Linked DNA regions of Pseudosulfitobacter sp. DSM 107133. The main gene of each other region encodes a partner of the protein of the gene in region 2 in a complex. Links are inferred from orthologs where the notes say so. Each region holds a gene or a part of one and is shown on either strand. Other genes may lie near its edges.

The links.
Region 1: the proteins of uvrA (region 2) and mfd are in contact, whole or in part, in a crystal structure (PDB 4DFC), measured with the Escherichia coli proteins. The link is inferred for Pseudosulfitobacter sp. DSM 107133 from one-to-one orthologs.

The regions. Positions count from the first base shown.
Region 1 is NZ_CP085154.1:2,158,118-2,162,499, forward strand. The notes cover bases 80-4,150. They hold mfd (transcription-repair coupling factor), read right to left. Parts: upstream 3,751-4,150; coding sequence 280-3,750; downstream 80-279. Other genes in these bases: DSM107133_RS10630 (multidrug effflux MFS transporter), read left to right, coding at 80-283; DSM107133_RS10640 (component of SufBCD complex), read right to left, coding at 3,785-4,150. Also shown: more of DSM107133_RS10630, read left to right, coding at 1-79; more of DSM107133_RS10640, read right to left, coding at 4,151-4,312. UniProt on the Escherichia coli protein: Couples transcription and DNA repair by recognizing RNA polymerase (RNAP) stalled at DNA lesions. Mediates ATP-dependent release of RNAP and its truncated transcript from the DNA, and recruitment of nucleotide excision repair machinery to the damaged site.
Region 2 is NZ_CP085154.1:1,619,530-1,623,247, reverse strand. What follows is about bases 297-3,703. They hold uvrA (excinuclease ABC subunit UvrA), read right to left. Parts: upstream 3,377-3,703; coding sequence 497-3,376; downstream 297-496. Other genes in these bases: DSM107133_RS07960 (VWA domain-containing protein), read left to right, coding at 3,578-3,703; DSM107133_RS07970 (transketolase), read left to right, coding at 297-478. Also shown: more of DSM107133_RS07970, read left to right, coding at 1-296; more of DSM107133_RS07960, read left to right, coding at 3,704-3,718. UniProt on the Escherichia coli protein: The UvrABC repair system catalyzes the recognition and processing of DNA lesions. UvrA is an ATPase and a DNA-binding protein. A damage recognition complex composed of 2 UvrA and 2 UvrB subunits scans DNA for abnormalities.

The DNA.
Region 1 (4,382 bases), 540 kb from region 2 along the record:
CCTGTTCCTGTTGTGGCAGCTGTCGCTGTTCTGCACCGCCAGCTTTGCCATCGGCAACCTAAACGCCATCGCCATGGACCCGATGGGCCATATTGCGGGCATGGCGGCATCGGTGATTGGCGCGTTTTCCACATTGGCCGCCGCGGCCATCGCATCGCCTGTGGCGCTGTTCTATGACGGCACGGCACGGCCACTGGCCCTTGCCGCATTGCTGTTCGTGGCGGTGGGTTATGCGCTGATGCTGTGGATGGGCCGGATCGAGCGCGCCGGGGCGCAGGCTTAACCCTTGGCCTTGGCCTTTTTCTTTTCGGCAATGACCTTTTCCGCCAGATCACGGGCGATGGCAAAGGCACCTTTGATCTTGTCCGCCTCGGATTTCCAATCGCGGCGCACCACGATCTTGTTGTCCCTGACCTTGGCCAGCCCGCGCTGGTCCTGAATAAAGCTGACCAGCCCCGCAGGCGACGCAAACTTGTCGTTGTGGAACTGGATCACAGCCCCCTTGGGGCCGCCGTCCAGCTTGGCAATACCGGCGCGTTTGCACATCGCCTTGATCCGCACCACCAACATCAGCGTATTGACCTCGCGCGGCAGCGTGCCGAACCGGTCGATCAGCTCGGCGGCAAAGCCTTCCAGCTCGACCTTGGTGCTCAGGCCGCTGAGACGACGATACAAGCCCAGACGCACATCCAGATCCGGTACATAATCCTCGGGAATAAGTACAGGAACACCCAGATTGATCTGCGGCGCCCATTGCTCGTCGGCCTCGCTCAAACCTTCCATCTCGCCGGCTTTGATCTTGGCAATCGCCTCTTCCAGCATCGACTGGTACAGCTCGAACCCAACATCGCGCATCTGGCCCGACTGTTCCTCGCCCAGCAGGTTGCCCGCACCACGAATGTCCAGATCCTGACTGGCCAGCGTGAACCCCGCGCCCAGCGTATCAAGGCTGCCCAACACCCGCAGGCGTTTCTCGGCCACCGCCGTCAGCTTGGCGCGCGGTTTGGTCGTGAGGTAGGCATAGGCGCGGGTTTTCGACCGCCCCACACGTCCGCGAATTTGATACAGCTGCGCCAGCCCGAACATATCCGCACGGTGCACCACCATCGTGTTGGCCGTGGGAATATCCAGACCGGATTCAACAATCGTGGTGGCCAGAAGAATGTCGAATTTGCCATCATAGAATGCGTTCATCCGGTCATCCAGCTCGCCTGCCGCCATCTGGCCGTGGGCGACGACATAGGTCAGCTCGGGCAGTTGCGCCTTCAGGAACTCCTCGATTTCGGGCAGGTCCGACAGGCGCGGCACCACATAAAACGACTGCCCCCCGCGATAATGTTCGCGCAGCAATGCCTCGCGCACCGTCACCGCGTCAAACTCGCTGACATAGGTACGGATCGCAAGACGGTCCACAGGCGGCGTGCCGATGATCGACAGATCGCGGACCCCCGTCAGCGACAGTTGCAGCGTCCGCGGGATCGGCGTGGCGGTCAGCGTCAGCACATGCACGTCCGACCGCATCTGTTTCAGCCGTTCCTTGTGACCGACGCCAAAGTGTTGTTCTTCATCAATAATCAGCAGGCCCAGGTCCTTGAACCGCGTGTTCTTGGCCAGCAACGCGTGGGTGCCGATGACAATATCTGCCGTGCCGCGCGACATCGCCTCGCGGGTGTCGGAGGCTTCTTTGGCGCTGACAAACCGGCTGAGCGTGCGCACCTCGATGGGGAAACCACGGAACCGTTCCGAAAAACTTTTGTAGTGTTGCCGCGCCAACAGGGTCGTGGGCGCAATCACCGCCACCTGCACGCCCGCCATCGCCGTGACAAAGGCCGCGCGCATCGCCACCTCGGTCTTGCCAAAGCCCACGTCGCCCACCACCAGCCGGTCCATCGGCGCGCCGCTGGTCAGATCCTGGATCACGTCGCCGATGGCCTTCAGCTGGTCATCGGTCTCCTCGTAAGGAAAGCGCGCGCTGAATGCGTCCCACATGCCCGGCGGCGGCTCCAGCACCGGCGCACGTCGCAGGGCACGTTCGGCTGCAATGCGGATCAGCTTGTCCGCCATCTCGCGAATGCGCTCTTTCAGCTTGGCCTTTTTCGACTGCCACGCGCCGCCGCCCAGACGGTCAAGCAGACCCTCGTCATGGCCGTATTTCGACAACAGTTCGATGTTCTCCACCGGCAGATACAGCTTTGAATTCTCGGCATATTCCAGCAGAAGACATTCATGCGCGGCCCCGGCGGCGGTGATCACCTCCATGCCGTGATAGCGGCCAATGCCGTGATCCACATGCACGATCAGATCGCCGGGTGTCAGGCTGGTCGCTTCGGTCAGGAAATTGTCGGCGCGACGCTTGCGTTTCGGCTGGCGGATCAGCCGGTCGCCCAGCACGTCCTGTTCCGAAATCACGGTCAGCTGCTTGTCGCCCACCGGCCCTTCAAAGCCGTGCTCCAGCGCCCAAACCACCAGATGCAGCCCATGTTTGCCGATGCGCGTGGCGTCGGTGATCGGGATCGTTTCGGCCAGCCCCTCATCTTCGATCAGCCCGCTCAGCCGCTCGCGCGCACCTGCCGAATAGCTGGCAACCACCACCGGACCATCTGCAAGCTTTGCTTTAATATGTGCCGCCAAAGCCCCGAAAAGACTTATACTTTCCTGCTGTCGCTCGGGCGAGAAATTGCGCCCGATGCGCCCGCCTGCATCGACCACACCCAACCCTGTCGACTGCGCGAGCGCACGAAACTGCACCACGCGACGGCCCTGAACAGCGGCCTCCCATGCGGCATCGTCCAGATACAGCCCCTGCGGCGGCGCGGGTTTATAGACCGAATCCATCTTCGAGCGGTTCAGCATCGCCAGCCTGCGCGTCTCGTATTGGTCGGCAATCGTGTCCCAGCGTGCCAGCCGCGTAGGTGTGACCTGATCGTCCAGCGTGATCGCGGCATCCGGCAGGTAATCAAACAGCGTCTCAAGATGATCGTGGAAAAACGACAGCCAGTGTTCGGCACCCTGATGCTTGCGCCCCGCGCTGATCGCCTCGTACAGCGGATCGTCGGTGCCTGCTGCGCCAAATTCCAGCCGGTAGTTCTGGCGAAACCGCGTAACCGCTGCCTCGTCCAATATCACCTCGGACACCGGGGCCAGTTCGATCACGTCCAGCTTTTCCGTGGTCCGCTGGGTCGCCGGATCAAACCGGCGCGCCCCGTCCAACACATCGCCGAACAGGTCCAGCCGCACCGGCCCCAGATCGCCGGGGGGATAGATGTCGATGATACCGCCGCGCACCGCGTAATCGCCGGGCTCTGTCACTGTGGGCGATTGCACAAACCCCATACGCACCAGAAATCCGCGCAAGGCCGCATCATCAATCCGGTCGCCCACCCGCGCCGAAAAAGCCGCTTCGCGCAGCACGGAGCGCGCAGGCAGCTTTTGCGTGGCGGCGTTCAAGGTGGTCAGCAAGACAAACTTGTCCGGCATCCCATGCGCAAGTGCCGCCAGCGTCGCCATCCGCTGCGCCGAGATGTCGGCGTTGGGCGACACACGGTCATAGGGCAGACAGTCCCACGACGGAAAAGTGACAACCGGCACATCAGGCGCAAAAAACCGCAGCGCGTCGCGCATCGCCGCCAGACGCTTGTCATCGCGCGCAACATGGCAAACGGGCCGGCCATGGGCCAGTTCGCCCAGAATGCGGGTGGCATCAAAGCCTTCCGGCGCACCGGAAACAGTGATATGCGCGGGGTCAGTCATAAGCGTGCCTCATGTGGGGCGGTCTTCCCAACTGTCAACCGCCCAACGCCCCGACGCTCAGGTTCTGGTACATGCCCCACATTGACGTGACAAAAATCGCCACCATGCCGATGGCCTGTGTATAGGTGCGGTGGCGCGTCAGTCGACGCCGCAAGCCTTCACCACTCAGCGCGTCCCGCTCGATCAGCCGCGCTGTAGAAAGGTTCAAGGCCCCGACCAGCGACATCGGGAACGCCAGCAGGAACACGGCCTGCGCAAATTCGACATCATAAACCCAGCCCAGCAGGACCAGCATGGTCAGCACAAAACACACCATTCCCAACAGCCACAGACCCGACAGCCGCGCAATATACAAGAACCGGTTCACATTGATCCGTACCAGATCTTCCAGATCTTCCTCGATCTGCCCGCCGGCCTTGCGCGCCCGTGTCACCATGTCAAAGGGCACGCCAAGCACCCAGTGGCTGGCTGTAGACCACACCACCGCGAGCACAATCCAGTACCACAGGTTGGAAAAAGACCGCATGTCGATCAGTTCGAAAATCGTTTGGTGCCAGTTCAACGCCGCTGCCTTTTGCGTGGGATTAGCCCCTCATACCGCCGCTGTGTGCCAATTCCTACCCTTGCACGGT
Region 2 (3,718 bases):
CTGCGTTCCGCCCGGACTGGCGAAACAGGGTGTCACCTATGACCAGTGGATCGATCACGACGATGGTTATTATGACGGGTTGCTGCGGGATCGTACCCGCGTATACCGAGACCGTGACATTCAGCCCTATGACGACTTGCTGCTGAATTCGACCCAGATTGCCAATCTGTTCAATCTGGCACCTGCACCTTACGGCAAACGCTATGCGCTGATCGACGGGATGCCAGTTCTTCTGGACACCGAAGAATATGACACATTGTTGAAAGTCAACAACTTGTCGCGCGTTGTTGATCTGGCCACCGGCGTGCGTCCGGCCCCGACCGCCGCGCTGACACAGGCCGAAATGCAGCGCCTGTACGGCCTGCCCAGCCCGCAGCGAGGCTATAACTATTCGGTGGTCAACGGCGAGGTTCTGTCACTGGACGATGACGCATTTGAAACGCTGCAACTGATCCGCATCGCCCGTGCCGTCCTGTAGATGACGCAGGTCGCCGCCCTATTCGGCGGCGACCTTGCGGCCCTGTAGCATCGGTTTCAGATAGCGGCCCGTGTGGCTGGCTGCGACTTCGGCCACCTGTTCGGGCGTACCCGTGGCCACCACCTGCCCGCCGCCATCACCACCTTCGGGGCCGATGTCGATCAGATAGTCGGCGGTTTTTATAACATCCAGGTTGTGTTCGATCACCACGACCGAATTGCCCTGATCCACCAGTTCATGCAGCACTTCCAACAGCTTGCGCACGTCTTCGAAATGCAGGCCGGTGGTTGGCTCGTCCAGAATATACAGCGTGCGCCCCGTCGAGCGTCGCGCCAGTTCCTTGGACAGTTTGACCCGCTGCGCCTCGCCGCCGGACAGCGTCGTCGCCTGCTGGCCGACCTTGATATAGCCCAGCCCCACACGCATCAGCGCGTCCATCTTTTCGCGGATTGACGGCACTGCCTGAAAGAAGGTCTGCGCGTCTTCCACGGTCATATCCAGCACGTCGGCAATCGACTTGCCCTTGAACGTGACCTCAAGCGTTTCGCGGTTGTACCGCTTGCCCTTGCAGGTCTCGCATTCGACGTAGACGTCGGGCAGGAAGTGCATCTCGATCTTGATGACGCCATCGCCCTGACAGGCCTCGCAACGACCGCCCTTGACGTTAAAACTGAAGCGCCCCGGTTTATAGCCACGCGCCTTGGACTCGGGCAGGCCCGCAAACCAGTCACGGATCGGCGTGAAAGCCCCGGTATAGGTCGCGGGGTTCGACCGTGGCGTGCGCCCGATGGGGCGCTGGTCGATGTCGATGACCTTGTCCAGATGCTCCAGCCCTTTGATCGTCTCGCAGGGCGCAGGCGTCTGACGCGCGCCGTTCAGCCGCATGGATGCGGTTTTGAACAGCGTTTCGATGGTCAGCGTGGATTTGCCCCCACCCGACACGCCGGTGACACAGACAAACTGACCCAGCGGAAAATCAACGGTAACATCCTGCAGGTTGTTGCCCGAAGCCTTGACCACCTTCACCGACTTTTTCTTGCCCTTGCGACGGGTCGCAGGCACGGCAATTTCGCGCGCACCGGTCAGATACTGGCCGGTGATGCTGTCGGGGTTGGCGGCAATGTCGGCGGGCGTGCCGTGGGCGACCACGCGCCCGCCGTGCACCCCTGCCCCCGGGCCGATATCGAACACATAATCCGCCTCGCGGATGGCTTCCTCGTCATGTTCCACGACGATCACCGTGTTGCCCTGATCGCGCAGGTTCTTCAGCGTGCCCAGCAGCCGGTCGTTGTCGCGCTGGTGCAGGCCGATGGAGGGCTCGTCCAGCACATAGAGAACCCCGGTCAGACCGCTGCCGATCTGGCTGGCCAGCCGGATCCGCTGGCTTTCGCCGCCCGACAACGTGCCGCTGTTGCGGCTCAGCGTCAGGTATTCCAGCCCGACGTTGTTCAGGAACCCAAGCCGCTCGCGGATTTCCTTGAGGATGGCGCGGGCAATTTCGTTTTTCTGATTGGTCAGATTGGCAGGCACGGTTTCGCACCAGGCAAACGCCTCGCGGATCGACATTTCCACAACCTGTCCCGCGTGCAACAGCTCGTCGGGCTTGTCGGCAGGGCCGATCTTGACCGCCAGCGCCTCGGCCCGCAGCCGGTAGCCGTGGCAGGTGCCGCAGGGGCGGTTGTTCTGATAGCGCTCGAACTCTTCGCGTACCCAGTTGCTGTCGGTCTCGCGATAGCGGCGTTCCATGTTGGGAATGACGCCTTCGAAGGTGCGGGTTACCGAATAGACGCGCCCGCCCTCGTCATAGCGGAAGGGGATTTCGTCATCGCCCGATCCGTACAGGAACACCTGTTTGACATGGGCATCCAGATCTTTCCACTTGGTCTGGGCGTCAAATTCGTAATGTTTTGCAATGGCTTCGATGGTTTGCAGGAAATAGGGCGACTTGCCCTTGCGCCAGGGGGCCAGCGCGCCGTCATAGACCTTGAGGCTTTGATCCGGCACCACCAGCCGTTCGTCAAAGAACAGCTCAACCCCCAGCCCGTCGCAATCAGAACAGGCCCCGAAGGGCGCGTTGAACGAGAACAGGCGCGGTTCAATCTCGGGGATGGTAAAGCCGCTGACGGGGCAGGCAAATTTCTCGGAAAACGTCATGCGTTCCGGCTCGCCCTCGGTCGGGGCGGTTTCCAGAATGGCGATGCCGTCGGCCAGATCAAGGGCTGTGCGCAGGCTGTCGGCCAGCCGCGTTTCCAGCCCTTCGCGCACCACGATCCTGTCGACGACCACGTCGATGTCGTGGCGGAATTTCTTGTCCAGCGTGGGCGGTTCGTCCAGATCATAGAATTCCCCGTCCACCTTGACCCGCTGGAACCCCTGCTTGCGCAGCTCGACGAATTCCTTGCGATACTCGCCTTTGCGGTCGCGGATGATCGGCGCCAGAAGATAGGCGCGTGTGCCCTCTTCCATTGCCATGGTGCGATCCACCATGTCCTGCACCTGCTGCGCCTCGATGGGCTTGCCCGTCGCAGGGCTGTAGGGCGTGCCGACGCGGGCGAACAGCAGCCGCATATAGTCGTAGATTTCGGTCACGGTGCCGACGGTCGAACGCGGGTTTTTCGACGTGGTCTTTTGTTCGATGGAAATGGCCGGCGACAGGCCACTGATGTGGTCCACGTCCGGTTTTTGCATCATATCAAGGAACTGACGGGCGTAGGCGGACAGTGATTCCACATAGCGGCGCTGACCTTCGGCATAGATCGTATCAAAGGCCAGCGAGGATTTGCCCGAGCCGGACAGGCCGGTGATCACCACAAGCTGGTCGCGCGGAATGTCCACGTCGATGGATTTCAGATTGTGTTCGCGCGCGCCGCGCACTTCGATATTCTTCAACTCTGCCATATCCGCCCCACGGTTAACGATCTGTACATAGTCCCGCGTGGCGGATTCTCCAATGGCAAAAACAGAACCAACAGGGAACATTGGCGGGCTACTGTCACTATTTGTCAGCAACAGCCCGCAACGAAGGTCTGGACCGACTCACGGTGTCGTGGTCTCTTTACCGCGTATTGAACGGCACATTTATGATTAAGAGGTTTGAACATGCGGTATCTGCTGGCGGTAATGGGTGTTTTGGGTCTGCTTGCGCAGCCCGTGGGGGCGCAGGATCGGCCCAATACAATTCTTGTACTGGATGGATCAGGCTCGATGTGGGGCCAGATTGACGAGGTTGCCAAGATCACC